One region of the Massilia putida genome, then DNA from elsewhere that is predicted to be linked to it. Evidence: riboswitches for the same ligand, from Rfam matches in the RefSeq annotation. Region 1 holds a riboswitch; the other holds the start of a gene.
What was found. Region 1 has a riboswitch for glycine ahead of BVG12_RS01280 (D-amino acid dehydrogenase). Riboswitches for the same ligand answer to the same signal wherever they lie in the genome.
Positions count from the first base shown of each region.

Region 2: another riboswitch for glycine. It lies ahead of gcvT (glycine cleavage system aminomethyltransferase GcvT); the one in region 1 lies ahead of BVG12_RS01280 (D-amino acid dehydrogenase).

Region 1 covers NZ_CP019037.1:193,280-202,454, reverse strand. Annotated here, with positions in the region: gene BVG12_RS01285 (acyl-CoA dehydrogenase family protein) at 1-2,238, opposite strand, end outside; gene BVG12_RS01280 (D-amino acid dehydrogenase) at 2,341-3,564, opposite strand; glycine riboswitch at 3,726-3,819, opposite strand; partial or broken gene BVG12_RS34910 (L-serine ammonia-lyase, iron-sulfur-dependent, subunit alpha) at 3,879-4,126, opposite strand; gene BVG12_RS01270 (MFS transporter) at 4,202-5,467, opposite strand; gene BVG12_RS01265 (M20 aminoacylase family protein) at 5,492-6,667, opposite strand; gene BVG12_RS01260 (porin) at 6,716-7,876, opposite strand; gene BVG12_RS01255 (LysR family transcriptional regulator) at 8,023-8,925, shown strand; gene BVG12_RS01250 (TetR/AcrR family transcriptional regulator) at 8,990-9,175, opposite strand, start outside.
Region 2 covers NZ_CP019038.1:1,406,268-1,415,442, reverse strand. Annotated here, with positions in the region: gene gcvP (aminomethyl-transferring glycine dehydrogenase) at 1-1,613, opposite strand, end outside; gene gcvH (glycine cleavage system protein GcvH) at 1,762-2,142, opposite strand; gene gcvT (glycine cleavage system aminomethyltransferase GcvT) at 2,191-3,315, opposite strand; glycine riboswitch at 3,368-3,468, opposite strand; glycine riboswitch at 3,487-3,572, opposite strand; gene BVG12_RS08535 (ATP-dependent Clp protease proteolytic subunit) at 3,728-4,285, shown strand; gene BVG12_RS08530 (hypothetical protein) at 4,450-4,668, opposite strand; gene BVG12_RS08525 (DUF1631 family protein) at 5,043-7,385, shown strand; gene BVG12_RS08520 (phosphatase PAP2 family protein) at 7,579-8,247, shown strand; gene smc (chromosome segregation protein SMC) at 8,461-9,175, shown strand, end outside.

The DNA of each region.
Region 1 (9,175 bases):
AAGATCGAGCCCTCGCTGCGCGATCAGGGTGCGCTGGATTTCATTGGTGCCGCCGCCGACCACGATCATGATCGAATGGCGCAGCATATGCTCCAGGCGCCCATCCGTGATGGCGCCGAGCGCGCCCTGGCTGAGCGTCGCTCCCGTGCCGAGCATATCCAGCGCGGCTTCACCCAGGCGCTGCATCAACTCGCCGCTGAACACCTTGCTCATCGCCGCTTCCCAGGTCGCGACCTGGCCTTGCTCGGCCATCGCGACGCTGCGCGTCAGCAGTTGGCGCGCCGCTTCGATTTCCGCGGCCAGCGTGCCGATCCGGTCGGCCGCAACCGGATCGATCGTACCCGCCGCACGCAGCGCCGCGACGACCTGCTCGAAGGCGGCACGCGCCGCCGCGACGAAGCCGCCCATCACGATACGCTCGGTCGCCAGTGCCGCGGTCAGGATCGCCCAGCCCTGGTTGACTTCGCCGACCAGGGCGGTGGCCGGAACCCGGACGTTGTCGAGGAACTCGGTGCAGAACGTATGCCCATACATGGCCATCGACGGTCGGATCGTGATGCCGGGTGTATTCATGGGCACGATGAACACGCTGATTCCGGCATGCTTCGGTTTCGCATCCGGATCGGTGCGCGCGGCCAGCCACATGTAATCGGCATACTCGGCACCGGTGGTCCACAACTTCTGGCCGTTGATGACCCATTCGTCGCCATCGCGCACGGCGGTGGTCTTCAGCGCCACCAGGTCGGAACCCGCTTCCGGCTCGCTGTAGCCAAGGCAGAATGTGATCTCGCCGCGCGCGATACGCGGCAGGAATTCGTCCTTCTGCTGTTGCGTGCCATAGGTCATCAGCGCATGGGCCTGGATACCGCCACGGCTGTTCGGGGCACCCGCCAGCTGGCATTCCTCGATGAACGCCAGTTGCTCGAACGGCGTGCGGGCCTGTCCGCCGTACTCCTTGGGCCAGCTCAGCGTATTCCAGCCCTGCTCGCCCAGGCGCCGCGCGTACTCCGGGTCGTAGCCACGCTTCTCGGGCGGCAGCTCTTGCTGCACGAGCTTGCGGTCCGTGGTCCAGTTGTCTGCGATCCACGCCCGTACCTCCTGCCGGAAAGCATTGCCGACCTCGCCCAGATCGTATTCGGGCAACGGCGTGCCGTCACGGAGGAGCCATTGCGCCAGCTCCGCACGTGCGCGTTGCACGCCGCCGCAACGCACGAGATCCCCATGCGTCCGGCGGAAATGGCGCGGCGCTTCGTGTTCCTCGGCATATCCGATCGCGGCAAAGACATGATGCGTCTCCAGCGATACCTGGCGCAGCGCCGGACCGGAAAACGCCAGCGCAGCGGATGCGTAATAGCGCCAATCGCTGCCGCCGCGGTCGCGGCTGGCGGCCGCATTGTCCAGTGTCAGCCGCGCGCCATCCAGCCGGGTCAGGCAATCCGCCAGCTTGTGCTGTACCGCCTGGAAGCGGCCGATCGGTTGACCGAACTGCTTGCGCTCGCGTGCGTGTTGCAGGACCAGATCGAACCCCCTGCCTGCTGCGCCCAATGCACGGGCCAGCAGGCTCAAACGCACGACGAGACCCGCCTCATCCAACGCCGCGGAAGTCACCTCCACAACTGTTGCGGGCGCGTTGTCGAAGTGCAGCTGCGCGAGCGGTGGGACTGACAGGCCGGGTGTCGATACCACGGTAACCCCGGCCGCGTCGGCCTCGACGATCGCGATCACCGGTGTCCCGTCGGCACGTTCGGCTCGGACCAGCAGGTGCGTGGCCCCGGCCGCGCCTTCCGCGAAGGCCAGCTCGCCTTGCAGGCTTGCGTCGCGCAGCACGGCGCGACCGGCACGTGCGTCGCCATCGTCGGCGCCCAGCGCCAGGCCCAGCCTGGCTTTGCCGGCTTCCACAGCGTCCAGCAGGGCATCGACTTCAGCGTCGGCGCCACGCCCCAGCAGCATGTTGGCAACCACGGCGGCCGTGACGGGCGCCGGACAGGCCGCGCGCCCCAGTTCTTCCATCGCAACCAGTACTTCGCGCAAGCCGCCATAACCTTGCTCGCCGCCCAGCGCGAGCACGCCGAGCGATCCGAGCCGCAGCGTGATCGCCGCGACAGCCGCCGGATCGGCGGCGTGGTCCAGTGCGCGGTCGGCCGGCCAATGCTCGGCCAGCATATTGCGCAGACTATCGCGTAGCAGCGCGCGGTCTGCGTCAGTTGTCTGGCTGGCCGGGTGAAGCAGTGCATTCATGAATGTCTCCGTCTGGATGAGCGATCCCGAAGTGTATCCAGACGGGTCGCACGCTGTCAATAAACATATATATGATTAATATCCTTTTCTCGTCCGACCGCATCAGGTCGGCAACATGCCTGCCATGAGGTCGGCCGTCATCTCCGCGGTCGCTGCCGACAGTGTCCAACCTAGATGCCCATGCCCGGTATTGTAGAGGACCGACGGACGCTTGCCGCGGCCGACGCGCGGCATCAGGTCAGGCATCATTGGCCGCAATCCGGCCCATGGTACGACGCTGCGTGTGCTCACGCCGGGGAAGCATTGCCTTACCCAGTCAATCAGCGGCGCAATGCGGTCGGCTCGGATATCGCGATTAAAACCATTGAACTCGGCCGTCCCGGCAACACGAAAGCGCCCCACGCCAAGCCGGCTTGTCACCAGCTTGGTGGCATCGTCGAGCAGACTGACATTGGGAGCAGCGGCCCGGCTGGCGTCATCCGTAAGGTTGACCGTAATCGAATAGCCCTTTACCGGATACACATTGACACGGTCGCCCACGCGGGCGGCCAGGTCGCGACTCGCCGTCCCGGCGCAGATCACCACCGCATCGCAGAGCACCTTATCGTTGGCACCATCTTGCAGCACATCGACCTCGGCACCATGCGCGGTGGCAGCGAGATCGATCACCCTGCACCCGAATCGCATCTTCACGCCGAGGCGCTGGGCGGCTGACGCGAGACCGAAGGTAAACTTGTGGATGTCGCCGGTACTATCGCTCTCGGTGTAAAAGCCACCGTAGTACGTGCCGGCCAGCGTGGGCTCGATCGCACGCATTTCAGGCGGCGTGACGGCGCGCCGCGGCAGTCCGCCTTGTGCCAGCAGCTTCGATACCTGCCAGGCGTGGTCGAATCCGGCGCGGTCGCGATAGATGTGCAGGATGCCTTCGCGCTTGTGGTCGAAGTCGATGCGTTCGTCCGCAGCCCATCGGAACAGGTGCTCGCGCGCGGCGACCGCCAGCCTGGCGGTGACGATCGTGTTGTCGCGGTAGCGCGGCATGGCGGCGACGAATTCGGCGAACCACGACAGCTTGTGCCAGCTCGGTTTGGGATTGACGAGCAGCGGCGCATCGTTCTTCAGCATCCACTTCAATCCCTTGAGCACGGTGGAGGTGTGGTTCCAGACTTCCGCATTCGAAGCGGACAACTGGCCGCCGTTGGCGTACGATGTTTCCATCGCTGCATAGGGGTGCCGTTCCAGCAGGGTGACGGCGTAGCCGCGCTTCGCGAGCGCATAGGCAGTGGTGACACCGGTGATGCCGCCGCCGATGATGGTGATGGTTCTCATGAGGATAACTCCCGATCGTCAAAGGTCGATCATTGCGCACCTGCGCAGTGACACCCCCTCTGTTTTGGACCTGAGAGATTCACGCGGGCCGTTGTAAAGGCCTGCACTTGCTCCTGCGGTGTACCCGGCGACGTCGGCCGGGCAGCTCTTCAGAGTGTTCAGCATCGGTACCGGTCCTTTTGCCTGAGAGTTTCCGGGGCGGTTGCTCCTTCGGCGCTGTTCCGCCTGGCGGACAGTCTCTCCCGATACGATGGCGGCGTCGAGCCGCGATAGTAGAACCTGATGCGGCCGCACCGGGCGGTCGCGAAGATGTGTCAACACTCGACGATATTGACGGCCAGGCCGCCACGCGACGTCTGCACGAGCCCGCCCAAGGGGTCGCAGGTCAGGCCCAGGTGGTGTTCCATGCCCATCTCCGCCGCGTTCCCGACCTGGCCCAATCTGGCGCCCAGCTGTAGAGCATACCGACGGCGCCGGCCGTCAGAAGGAAGTCGACGATGCCGTCATCGGTCGCGCCCGGGACGGGGCGGTCATCGTCGCGCAGCACGGCCGGGATGATGCCGGTACAGTTCGGGCCATTGGGTGTTCCGCGAAGACCGTGCGTGAACTCGAGGGCCCGATGCCGACCTTGGACAAATCAAATACGCTGACGGCCATACACCTTTTCCTTTGCTTCCGCGCCGTCAGGCTGGATCCACGCGAGCCCAATCAGGCTGCCGATAAAGGCAACGATCCCAAACACGGCAAAGAACAGTTCCATGCCCGCGCTGACGTCGCCACCCGAGCGTGCGATGAGCAGTCCAATCGCAGCCGGGGCGACGATGCCTGCGCTGGTCACCACGCCGTTGTGAATCGCGAGCATGGCCCCACGCTTCTCCGGCGCCGCGATGTGCGCCACGATGGCGTAGCCGAATACCGGCAGCAGGTTGATTGCCAGGGAACCGATGAAATACAGGGCCAGCACGGCGCGCATGTCGCGGTGCGCCAGGTGCATGGAAAAATAGGCGGCGGCGCCCACCGCGCACCCCAGCATCGGCGGGACAACCATCGCTTTCCGGAACGATGTCCCTGCCTTGAGCGCACGTTCCGCCAGCCAGGACGCGATGTAGCTCAGTACGATCACGGCCAGCGTCAGGGTCGTGAGGTAGATGGCCATCGTGCCCGGCGCAAGCCCCACGCCCTGCTGCAGATAGACGGCCAGCCAGCTGAATCCGAGCACGTTGGGCATGTACCCGATGAAGCCCAGGAGGGACACGGTGATGAAGGTTCGGTTCAGCAGGAGCTGCCGGTACGTGGCCGACTTGCCTGCTGCGCCGTGCGCGCGGTCGTCGACCTGGCCTTCGCGGCCGAAGACCAGCCACAGCGCGATCCAGACGAGGCTCAGGACGCCAAGGGCGACATACGACTGTCGCCAGCCATATTTCAGGATGGCCAGCGGCAGCACCGCGCCGGACAAGAGCCCGCCGATGGCCAAGCTGATCTGGAGGAGCGACGAGATCCTCACCCGTTCGCCCGGCGCGACCCATTTGAACCCGGCGTGCTGGGTGATCGCGGTGGCCGGACCGGTGCCGATGCCCAGCAGCAGGCGGCTGACCACCAGCGAAGCAAAGCCGGACGCGAAGTTGACGATGAACTGCGAGGTCGCCCACACCGCCGACATGCCTACCAGGATCCATCTGGTCTTGACCCGGTTCGCGAGAAAGCCCAGCGCGATGCCGGACACCGAGTACAGGAAGAAGAATGCGCTGCCAGCGAATCCGAACTGCACTGGCGTCAATGCGAGATCGCGGATGATCGCCGGCCCCGCGAATGAAAAGATCAGCTTGTCGCAGGCACTGATGACGACCACGCACATCAGCAGCAGTATCGTGATCCGGCGGTGGCCGGTGTGGGGGGTGCTCATGTCGATATCTCCTCGTGGGTATCGTTATGCCGGCGCGAGCACAGTCTCGACAAGCGCGCCCCAGAAACCGGCGCCGATCGGGATGATCTCGTCGTTGAAATCGTAGCCGGGGTTGTGCACCGAACACCCGCCGAAGGTGCCGACGCCGTTGCCAAGTGCGATATAGCAGCCCGGCCGCGCTTCGGCCATGGTGGCGAAGTCTTCGCTGCCGAGACCGCCCTTGCGCTTGACGGTAATAACGTTCTGCTCGCCGAGCAGCTTGGTCAGCACTTTCCTCGAGACCGCCGTCGGCTCGGGATGATTGACCAATACCCCGATGCAGTGTTCGAATTCGATCTCGAACGACACCTCATAGGTGGCGCACACGCCCGCCACGACCCCGTTGATCCGCTCTTCGAGCTGGTTGCGTACCTCGGGCGTGCAGGCACGTGTATTGAGTTTGACGACGGCTTCGTCGGGAATCACGTTGAAGGTCTCGCCCGTGTGGATGGCACCCACGCTGATGACGGCCGTCTCGTCGGGCGACACGTTGCGTGCGACGATGGACTGCAGGGACATCACGAGGGCTGCCGCGGCCAGGACCGGATCCCGGGTCAGATGCGGCATGGCGCCGTGGCCGCCCTTGCCGCGGATGCGCACGGTGGCGCGATCCGACGACGCGGTGATGGGCCCTTCCAGGCAGACCGCCTGGCCGACCGGCAACCCGGGCGCATTGTGCATCGCATAAACGGTATCGCACGGGAAGCGCTCGAACAAGCCGTCTTCGATCATCTTGCGGGCGCCATCCAGGGTTTCCTCCGCCGGCTGGAAGATCAGGTGCACGGTGCCGTCGAAATCAGCATGCCTGGCGATGTAATCCGCACCGCACAGCAAGGTTGCCGTATGGCCGTCATGGCCGCAGGCGTGCATCTTGCCGTCATGGACGCTGCAGTAGGCACGCCCCGGGGCTTCCCGGATGGGTAACGCGTCCATGTCGGCGCGCAGGCCGATGCTGCGCGTCGAGTTGCCGCGCTTGAGGGTGGCGACGACGCCCGTGCCGCCGACGCCCTCGGTCACGTCGTACCCCAGTTCGCGCAGCTTGGCGGCGACCAGCGTGCTGGTTTCCTGTTCTTCGAATCCGAGTTCCGGATGGCGGTGGATCCACTGGCGGATGGTGGTGTATTCGGGCGCCATTTGCCTGGCTTTTTCGATGTGACTCATGATGAACCTGTGTTGGGTTGTTGATAGGCTGAACGGCGTGTTGCGCGGTCAGAAGTTGTGGTACATGCCAACCGCGAGATCGGAGACCCTGGCGCCGGCAGTCGGGAGCGGCGACCCGCTCGCGTAGTCGATCGTCATCGCGGATTTGGCGCCGTTCCGGATCAGGGAATAGCGGAAATACAGGGCTGTGAGCCTCGACAGGAAGTACTCGTCGCCGAGGGTGGTGGCGAAGGCGTGGTTGCGGCTCTGCGTGGTATCGCGGTACACGACCGACAGCTTCCACAGGTTGGCGCCGAGCCGTGCCGTACCGCCCAGCGAGCTGACGCGGGCCATGTAATTTCCCACGCGCTTCGGGGCGATCAGCTGGTAGGAAGCGGACACCACATATTTGCTCATGTCATAGACAAGCGCCGCCCCGGATGCATCGGTGCGCACCGTGGTATCGGTACAGGTCACCTGGCTGGGATCGCCGGATTTCGGATCGCACCAGGTCTGGTTGAACGACGCCACGCTGTACAGACGATGGCCGCCCGGTGTGGTCACCCAGGTCAGGTTCACGCCGCGGTTTTGCGTGGCAGGTCCGCCCTGCGACCGGTCGGTCTTGACCGCATACAGCCACTGGGTGCTGAGACCCGCGATGGTTGGCGACATGTAGACGATCGACTTGTTGACCCGGGATTCCACCGTGCTGGACCCTTTGCCGAGATCGGCGGCACCGCTCAGGTAGGCCCAGGGCGAAATCTTCGCATTGCCGAGGAACGGGTCGACGTACAACTGCAGGCCGACACCAAACTGCTTACCCATCTGCAGCGTACCGTAGCGCGGATTGGTCATCGCGATCGTGGACTGGCGATTGAACAGCGTGCCCGCCTGTTGCAGCGTGCCGTCATCCGCATTCAGTCCCGCCTCGAGATCGAAGAACACTGCGGTGCCACCGCCCAGCTCTTCCCGTCCGTAGAAGCCGAGCTTCGACGTCCATGTGCCGCCGCTGAGCATGCGGTTTACCGTCGTACCACCTGCATCGAGACGGTCGAGATAAAGGTCAACCGATCCGTAAACCTTGAACGCATCGCCGGCCTTCGGTATCAAGCCAGGATAAAAACCGGGCAGGAACGATTCAAACACACCTTGCGCACACACTGCCCCGTGTACTGCGTACAAAACCACTGCCAGCGTACCCACCTTCAGTTGAATCTTCCGCGCTTCCACTGCCGTCCCCCTGTCCTGGTTAAGTCGTTTCCGTAATCGTTTATGACAGGACGATTAAACGACAGCTGCATTTTTCCAACAAAGGAAAAGTTTTCACTGGTATAAAATTTGGTTATATTTAAAGGCGTTTCCCGTTCGGAGCACTCATGAAGTTGAACCAGTTGAAAGCGCTGGTGGCGATCGCCAAGGCCGGCAGTATCCAGGAAGCGTCACGGTTGATGAACGTCACCCAGCCGGCGCTCAGCAAGTCGATCATCGAACTCGAACGCGAGCTTGGCGTTCCCCTGCTCATCCGCGCTGCCAAGGGAGCGACCCTCAATTCGTACGGCACGATGATTGCGAAGCGGTCGCGCGCTATCCAGAAGGAAGTGGATAAGATCTACGAAGAAGTGGATGCCCTGCGTGGTGACCAGAGCGGACGGGTAACGATCGGATTGTCGCCGCCGGTCGGCGGCGCGATCGTGGCGGAAGCGGTCGGCACTTTTCGCAAACAGCGCCCGTCGACGCTCCTGCATCTGCTGGAATTGCGGCCGTCGCAGATCATCGACGGACTGCGCGATGGCATGCTCGACTTCGGTATCGTCAGCCATTACGGCGAAACCGGGCCAGCGGGCCTGAAATGGGTCAAGCTCTACAGCACGGCGTCCAGGCTGGCAATCGGCGGTACGCGCGCGCGCGCGCGCCACACCATCGAGGAACTGGGAGGATTGGAATGGCTTGTCATGGATGCGCCCGACGACGCGTTCAGTTTCATGCGTACGCTGTTCTCCAAGCTCAACGTGCCGTTGCCGACACAGGTCCTGCATTGCTCGTCGGTTACATTGTATTTTCAACTGGCACAAAGGCTGAATGCCGTGAGTGCCTGGGGCGAGATGGCATTTACGACGCTGGACGAGCTGTTTCGGCGAGGGGTCATGAGCCCGATCGAACTCGACACGGAATTGCCGGGGATGAACATATTCCTGGCGTATCAGGACGAAGACTTGCTGACGCCGGCCGCAGCAGCGTGTATTCGATGCCTTCACGCCACTGCCGCCAAGCGCAGATAAGTATGGGTATATCGCCAGGCCAGCATTTCCAGCAGTAGTATTTTCCTCCAGGCGATCGTTTCTGTTACAGAGTAGCCACCGAAGTCAGGAACCTCCGCGTTACGCCGTCCGCCATTGCCTTCAATTCTGCCTCGTCAAAAACGGAAGGCGGGTCCGACTTGAGTGCTCTCGACTGGGCGCCCATGACACATCCCAAAAACATATCCGACATCACTTCCGGCCCGCATGCGAGGCACAACCGATCCGACCA
Region 2 (9,175 bases), on a different replicon from region 1:
TCGGGCGCGAACGGGTGGATGTTCGAGAACTCCGGCCACGTCACCGGGATCATCTCGGACGTCGCGTTCAGCTTCATCGTGCAGGAGCCGAGCGGGATCATCGTGCGGTCGAGGGCCAGGTCCTTGTCGGCCAGCGCGCGCAGGTAGCGCAGCATCTCGTGCTCGGCGTGGTAGCGGTTGAACGTCGGGTGCGTCAGGTAGGCGCTCGTGCGGGCCAGCGCGGACGGATACGCATCCGCCGCGTCGTTGTCCAGCGCGTCGAAGTCCACGTCGGCGCCGCCGAAGATTTTTACCAGCAGCGCGATGTCGTCGCGGGTGATCGTCTCGTCCAGCGAGATGCCCACGTGGCGCGCATCGATGCGGCGCAGGTTGATGCCGTTGTCGTTGGCCACGCGGTGGATCTCGTCGGCATTGTCGGCGATGACGGTCAGCGTGTCGAAGTAGGTCTCGTTCGCCAACTGGAAGCCCAGGCCCTTCAGCGCGGTGGCCAGGATGCCGGTGTAGCGGTGCACGCGGCGGGCGATTCCAGCCAGGCCTTGCGGGCCGTGGTAGACGGCGTACATCGAGGCCATCACGGCCAGCAGCACCTGCGCGGTGCAGATGTTCGACGTCGCCTTTTCGCGGCGGATATGCTGTTCGCGCGTCTGCAGCGCGAGGCGGAAGGCCGGGTTGCCCTGGGCGTCGATGGTGACGCCGGCCAGGCGGCCCGCCATGCTGCGCTTGTATTCGTCGCGCGTGGCCAGGTAGCCCGCGTGCGGGCCGCCGAAGCCGAGCGGCACGCCGAAGCGCTGGCTGTTGCCGACGACGACGTCCGCACCCCATTCGCCCGGCGGCGTGAGCACGGCCAGCGACAGCAGGTCGGCCGCGACGACGACCATCGCGCCCGCGGCATGCAGCTTCTCGACGGCCGCGCGGTAATCGCGCACGTCGCCGTTCACGCCCGGGTATTGCAGCAGCACGCCAAAGCAGGTTTCGGACAGGTTCCCGATGTCGGCGGCTGCGATGGTGCGCACCTCGACGCCGATCGGCACGGCGCGCGTCTGCACGACTTCCAGGGTCTGCGGCAGCACGTCGTCGGCGACGTAGAACACTTTGGAGGACGATTTGCCCACGCGCTGGATCAGCGTCATCGCTTCGGCGGCGGCCGTGCCTTCGTCCAGCATCGACGCGTTGGCGATGCCCATGCCGGTCAGGTCGGTGATCACCTGCTGGAAGTTCAGGATGGCTTCCAGGCGGCCCTGCGAGATCTCCGGCTGGTACGGCGTGTACGCCGTGTACCAGGCCGGGTTTTCGAAGATGTTGCGCAGGATGACGGGCGGCGTGTGCGTGCCGTAGTAGCCCTGGCCGATCAGCGACTTCATGACCTTGTTCTGCGACGCGATGCCTTTGAGCTTCGCGAGCGCGGCCTGCTCGGGCAGCGGCTCGAAGAACTGGCCCAGGTCCAGCTTGTCCTTGCGGCGGATGTTGGCGGGAACGACGGCGTCGATCAGCTCGGCGCGCGTGGCGTAGCCGAGCGCGGACAGCATGGCCGCCTGTTCGGATGCGGACGGGCCGATGTGGCGCGGGATGAAGCCATCGCGTGCTTCGAGTTGGGTCAGGCTGGTGCGGGTCATGATAAGGACGAGAAAAAGATTCGGCGAGAAGGGCTACTTCAGGCCGTCATTCCCGCGCAAGCGGGAATCCATGCTGAGTGGCCGAAGGTGGCTCAGTATGGGTTCCCGCTTGCGCGGGAACGACGTAGATGAGGCGCACGGGTGAGCATCAACCTTCGGTGGTCTTGCCGTAGGCAGCCGCGTCGAGCAGGTTGTTGACGGCGGACGGATCCGAAGGCTTCAGCTTGAACAGCCAGGCGGCATACGCATCCGCGTTGATCGAGTCCGGCGCGTCCGCGGTCGCCTGGTTCACGGCGGTCACGGTGCCGGACACCGGCGCGTAGATGTCGCTGGCGGCCTTGACGGATTCCACGACGGCGGCGTCATCGCCGGCCGTGAAGGTCTTGCCGACCTGCGGCAGTTCGACGAACACGATGTCGCCCAGGGCGTCCTGCGCATATTCGGTGATGCCCACGGTCAGGGTGCCGTCGGCCTCCTGGCGGACCCACTCGTGGGACTCGGTGTACTTCAGGTCGGCTGGGATGTTCATGTGCGTAACTCCGTAGTGATGGATGGTGCGGTAAGTATAAGTGTTTGTTCAGGAAGCGAGGATCTTGCCGTTACGCACGAACGGCAGTTTGACGACGGACGCGGCCAGTTTCTTGTCGCGGATTTCCACGTGGACGGTATCGCCGATCGCCACGTCCAGCGGCACGCGCGCCAGCGCGATCGCCTGCTGCATCGACGGGCTGAACGTACCGCTCGTGATCTCGCCGGCATTGCCCGATGCGGCCACGACCTTCTGGTGGGCGCGTAGGATGCCGCCTTTTTCGCGCAGGATCAGGCCGACGAAGTTCTGCTTCTGGCCGGCTTGCTGCAGGGCGGACTTGCCGATGAAGTCGCGTTCCGACACGAGGTCGACGGTCCAGGCGAGGCCCGCGTCCAGCGGGGACACGTTGTCGTCCATGTCCTGGCCGTACAGATTCATGCCCGCTTCCAGGCGCAGCGTGTCGCGCGCGCCCAGGCCGGCCGGTTTGACGCCGGCGGCGGCGAGGGCGTTCCACAAGGCCTCGACCTGGCTGGCCGGCACGCCGATCTCGAAGCCGTCTTCGCCCGTGTAGCCGGTGCGCGCGACCATCAGTTCGCCGAACGGCGTGCCTTCCACGACGACGGCGTTGAAGGGCTTCAGGCCCTCCGACGGCGCCTGCGTCTGCGGCACGACCTGCCAGACTTTCGCGCGGGCGTTCGGACCCTGCACGGCGACGAGGGCGATGCCATCATCGCTCAGGTCGGCGCGGCGCGGGGTGATGGTCAGGCCGCTGCCCGTGGCGTCGTTCTGCTGGCGGATCCAGGCGATGTCCTTCTCGGCCGTGCCCGCGTTCACGACGAGGCGGAACCAGTCTTCGGCGAAGTAATAGACGATCAGGTCGTCGATGACGCCGCCCTGGGGATTGAGCATGCACGAGTACAAGGCCTTGCCCGGCGCCTGCAGCTTGTCGACGTTATTGGCCAGCAGGCCGCGCAGGAAGGCGCGCACGTTGGCGCCGCGCACGTCGACCACGCACATGTGCGACACGTCGAACATGCCGGCATCGCCACGCACGGCATGGTGTTCTTCGATCTGGGAGCCGTAGTTGACGGGCATGTCCCAGCCGCCGAAGTCGACCATCTTGGCGCCGAGGGCGCGGTGTACGGAATTGAGCGGGGTCGCTTTGAGCGTCATGGGTGGATCCTCGGCAGAAAATGGGGTCGCGCACGCGGCGATCCGCATGCTCTCACACCCCTCTGTCCTCGGTACCTGAGAGATAGCGGCGCGTCGTGTCGCATCGCCTGCCCCTTCGGTGGGCCGTGAAGGCCGCTCTCCAGAGTTGGTCCGCCGCGCTTATCGCGCAGCAGCCCCCGACCGGTCCGGTTGCCTGAGAGTTTTTGGGTGATGCCCCTTCGGCGGCAGCCTGTGCTGCGCTCTCCCGATCAAGACTGCGAAGTCTATGCGAGTGGTGCCGGGAAGTCAATCTGGAGAGGGCGGCGGGCGAGGGCGACCGGCGAGGGTGCGCACTATTGCAGCGCGGCCACATGGCCCTGCGGACGTGTTTTGTTACACTTGCTCTACGACCCTTGCGACAGAAGAGACCACTATGAGCGAAGATCAAGCAAAACAGAAGGAAGGGTACTTTACCCTGTCCGGCGACGTGAACAGCGACATGGTGCATCGCGTCTTCGAAGCGGTGGCCAGCATGAACGAGGACGGCATCGAGACCGCGCACATCCTCCTGCAATCGAACGGCGGCTATGTCAGCGACGGCCTGTGCCTGTATAACTTCCTGGCCAATGCGCCCGTCAACTGCGTCATGTACAACGGCGGCGCCGTCGCATCGATCGCGGTGATCCTGTTCCTGGCGGGCAAGCAGCGCTATGCGAGCGAGACGGCGCGCTTCATGATCCACAAATCGCATGCGACGGCGTCGCCGGGTTCGCGTCCGGATGCGCTCAACATCATCGTCGAAGGCTTGCGCGCCGACGATGCGCGCACGGAATCGATCCTGCGCAAGCACATCGAGCTGACGCCGGAGCAGTGGGGGATCCACCAGTACGGCGACCTGCACCTGAACGCGCGCGACGCCAAGGTGGCAGGGATGATCGACGACATCGTCGACTTCGCGCCGCCCAAGGGCTCGTACCTGCGCAACATCTGATTCGCCGTCTCGCGCCGCCCGTCCGCACGGGCGGCGTTCGTGCGTTCCACAAACACAGACAGAGCCTGTAGCGGTTGTCCCGCTTCAGGCTCTTTCCGTACTTCCTGTGTCGTTACCGTGTATGACCGAACCCGGAAATCGGATCGGTCCGGCGTGCGCCGCGATCAGCGCTTGTTGTCGTTCTTGTGGCTTTGACGGCCAGCCTCGGCGTGCTGCTCCGGGGTGCCGCCGCGGGTGCCGCCCGAGCCGCCCGAGCGCGAGCCCGAGCCGGAACCCGACTGCTTGTTGCCGTCGTTTTTGTGGCTTTGCTGGCCAGCCTTGACGTGTTGTTCGTGGGAGCCGCCCTGGTTGCCCGAGCGCGAAGAATTTTTGTTCGCAGCCATGATCATTCCTTTCTGATAGTGGAGATGTCGTGCTTACCGATGTGCCGCCGAACATTGACATTCGGTAGCGATTTCGGTAATGCAATGATGCGAGCGCGGCAATTGATCGGGTATCGGATCACCCCTTGTACTGTTGTAGGACAAGGCGCATTTCGAAAGCAATAATCTTCTCCGTATGCACGGAATTCGCATATTCTTATTCGCTGGCAACCGTTATCTTGCGGTGCAGCATAGCGTTTTATGTCGCAAGACTGGCTCTTCAATAGCATAAGCATTTTTATCTCGGCGCTGCGCGACCCGCTGGGCATATCGATTTCTGTTGCCACTTGGAAATAATGTGCCACAATATGGATGCCTCCGCTTTTATCGCCACCATGTCATCCAGCCAAGACCAGACGCCGGCCGCCCGCAAGGCCGCGTCGCCGCAACAGGCGACGCTGGATGCGCTCGCCGGTATCGCGGCCGACCACGTCAAGGAGCAGCTGACCGCGATGACGGCCCGGATGGCCGCGGCGCTGGGCGACGTCGGCCAGCAGCAGGGCGATCCGCAGGACGTGTACCGCCGCGTCAAGTCGGCCCGCCTGCTCAAGGACAACGCCTACGCCTTTTTCCACCTGGCGTCGGGCGCGATCGAGCTGGCCTTGCGCCGCGAACTCGACCGCCTGTTGCCACAGGCCGCATCCAAGCGCCCGTCGGCCGCCGCGCTGAGTCTCGTCCCGTTGGACGAAATGGACAGCCGGCTCGCATTGGGGGCGCTGGCCCGGCCGTTCGACATCGCCCATTCCGACGCCCTCGCGACCCTGGCCGTGCGCCTCGGCATGCTGCTCGGACGCGGCGTGCTGCGTGCCGACGGCAATCCTTTCCGTCCCGAAGTCTTCCTCGGCGCCATCGAAGAAGCATGGCGCGAGTTCGAGCCGGAGACCGATGCCCACGGCCTCATCCTGACCCTGCTGCGCCCCGACGTCGTGTTCGATTTCGGGCCGCTGCTCGAGTCCCTCATCGCCGCCCTGCGCAAGGGCGGCCAGCCGGGTTCCGTCGATGCCTACCGCATCCAGAAGACGGACGACGCGGCCGCCGCGAAAGCGGCCCGCGCCGGCCAGCGCGCAGCCCTCGCCGATCGATTGCGCAAGCTGTTCGGCGACGATGGCGGCGAGGATGGCGTGCCGCTGATTCCGGATCTGCCCGACCTGCCGTCCAGCGCCGGCGGCTGGCGGCCCAGCGGCGCCGGCGCGTTTGCGGCGGGGCAGGCAGGGCAGGCGGGTCGGGCGGCGTCCGGCGCCCGGCCGGCGTCCGGATTCGCCGCGCCGTCCGGCATCCCTGCACAGCCCGCGGCAGGCTTCGCGCCGGCCGCTTCCGACATCCCCCAGTCCGGTTGGTCCGCCGCCCTGCGCGGGGCGCTGGCGCAGAACCACGGCGCGGCGCCGCTGCTGGATTTGCTGGCACGCATCGAGCCGGTCCTGGCGCAGGAACCGCAGGCGGCCGCATCCGGCGCGCAGGCGCCCGATGTGTTCTATCTGCCGCGTTTCAAGCAGAGCCTGCCCCAGGGCAGCTTGCCGCGCGGCGACGAGCGCACGCTGGACCTGCTGTCGCGCGTCTTCGAGACCGTGCTGCTGGACGACAGCATTCCGCCGCGTACGCGCGCGCTGCTGCAGTTGCTGCAAGTGCCTGTGCTCAAGGCGGCGCTGCTCGACAAGAATTTCTTCTTCGAGGAAGCGCACCCGGCACGCCGGCTCGTCGACCTGATGTCGCGCGTCGGCTGGGACCAGCGCCAGAACGCGAACGACCCGCTGTTCCAGGCCATGCAGCGCAGCGTCGCGCGCGCGGGCGAGGCCAAGCCGGATGCGTTCGCCAGCGCCGTCGCCGAACTGGAGGCCGGCATCGCGGCCGACGAGTCCGCACAGGAAGCGGCGCTGGCCGCTCCGGTCGCCACGGCCATCAAGCAGGAACGGCACCAGGTGGCGGCACGCCAGGCGCGCGACGCCGTCGCGCTGCGCGTGCAGGCCGGGGGCGTCGTCGACGTCGTCAGCGGCTTCCTCGAACAGCGCTGGACGACGGTGCTGACGTTCGCCCACACGATCGAGGATGCGCGCCCGGGCGCCGTCGGCAACGCCACCCGCGCCATGGACGATCTGATCTGGAGCGTCAAGCCCAAGGCCACGCAGGAACAGCGCAAGGCCTTGATCGCCCGGCTGCCGCGCCTGCTCGCGACGCTGAATAAATGGCTCGACGCCATCAAATGGCAGGACGCGGAGCGCCTGCAATTCTTCGCCCGCCTGGCCGAATACCATGCGGCGATCGTGCGTGCGCCCATCGAGCTGTCGCCCGAACGCCAGCTGGAACTGGCCACCCTCGCGGCCCAGCAGGACGCGCTGCGCCGGGTCGAGCTGGAAAATGCCGCAGCCGAACAGGCCGCGGCGCGGGCGGCGGCGGTGTCGGCCGTCGACGGCCTGGAGCGCGGCATGTGGCTGGCATTCCGTACGGGCGACGGCGAGCGCAAGGTCAAGCTGGCGTGGGTGAGTCCGCTGCGCACGCTGTTCATCTTCTCGGGCGCCGGACGGCGCGAGGCGTTCTCGCTGCCGGCCGACAAGCTGGCGGCCGCCCTCGACGAGGGCAGCGCGCGGGTGCTGGCCATCGACGGCGTCGTGGGGCAGGTGTTGTCGGAAGCGATGGCGCAGGGGGCCGTCAACGACTCGTCAATCGTGACCGCGATGTCGTAGGGTGGACGGCTTTGCCGTCCAAGCGTTCAAACGGTGCCTGCGCAGACGTTCGTGCGACAACGATCGGCGCGTGGACGGCGCCATCGTCATGACCATTCAGGCGCAGCGTGTGCGGCCGGCCACCCTACGTGTTGGTATCAGTCAGCAGGCCGGGTTATAGTCGAGCCGTCGTAAATCCATCCTCCGATCCAATATGCTCTGGTGGTCCCATCTTTCGGCGCTGGGCGGACTCAACGTCACGGCGCTGCTCGCCCTTGGCGTGACGGCCTGGCTCATAGGCAGCCGCTGCTGGCGGCTGGCGCTCGTCTGGTGCCTCGTGTTCGGCGGCGCCATGCTCGTGGCGGCGGGAAGCCAGATCGCGTTCATCGGCTGGGGCATCGGCATCCGCTCGCTGTCGTTCACCGGCTTTTCGGGTCACGCGGCGCGCGCCGCCGCCGTGTTCCCGGTCGCGTTATTCCTGCTCGTCGAGCATCAGCCGCGGCGGGCGCGTTTGATCGCGGTCGCGGCCGGCGGCCTGCTGGCGGTGGCGGTGGCGCTGGCGCGGGTCCAGGTCGGCGCCCATTCCGCCAGCGAAGCCTTGTCCGGCTGCTTGCTGGGCCTGGGCGCGGCCGCGCTGTTCCTCGCGCGCGCGCGTGCCGCGCGGGACTGTTCGCCCCAGCCCCTGCTGCTGGGGCTGCTCGCCGCGACGATTTTCCTGCCGCGCGCCGATCCCGCGTATTCCCACCAGTGGCTGACGGCCGCCGCGCTGGCGCTGTCCGGGCGCGACCGGGTGTACCTGCGCAACGACTGGCAGCCCGCCCAAGGGCCGTACGTGCCGCCGTGCGCGCCCGCCAGGGTGCGCTTTGCCGTCCTCTGCACCTGAGGGCACGTCGGCAAACCGGTTGCGCGTTGCACGGTCGTTTGCGATGCCCGCTGTACGCGCCTGCAGCTGCGCTTCTCAAACGACATTGCGTCCGCGACGGTTTTTCGAGCTTCCCCCGCACCGGCGCGCGCGCGAGCCAAAACTTGGCCGAAAAGCAAGGCGCAGATGGTATGATGCAGCCTTTATCGACTTCTCCCCAAACCGTAAGCGAACGTGCGTCTATCCTCCATCAAATTGTCGGGATTTAAGTCTTTCGTCGATCCCACCAATTTCCAGGTGCCGGGACAGCTGGTCGGCGTGGTCGGCCCGAACGGATGCGGCAAATCGAACATCATCGATGCCGTACGCTGGGTGCTGGGCGAATCGAAAGCGTCCGAGCTGCGCGGGGAGTCGATGCAGGACGTCATCTTCAACGGCTCCACGAACCGCAAGCCGGCCGGACGCGCGTCGGTCGAACTCGTGTTCGACAACAGCGCCGGCAAGGCGGCCGGGCAATGGAGCCAGTATGCCGAGATCGCCGTCAAGCGGACCTTGACCCGCGACGGCACGTCGACGTATTTCATCAACGGCCAGCCGGTGCGCCGGCGCGACATCCAGGACATCTTCCTCGGCACGGGCCTGGGCCCACGCGCCTATGCCATCATCGGCCAGGGCATGATCTCGCGCATCATCGAATCGCGCCCGGAAGAGCTGCGCGTGTTCCTCGAGGAAGCGGCGGGCGTGTCCAAATACAAGGAGCGCCGGCGCGAGACGGAAAACCGCCTGTCGGACACGCGCGAAAACCTGCTGCGCGTCGAAGACATCCTGCGCGAACTGAACGCCAATCTGGAAAAACTGGAAGCGCAGGCCGCCGTCGCCAACCGCTTCCACCAGCTGCAGGCCGACCAGGAAGAAAAGCAGAAACTTCTGTGGCTCCTGCGCCGCAACG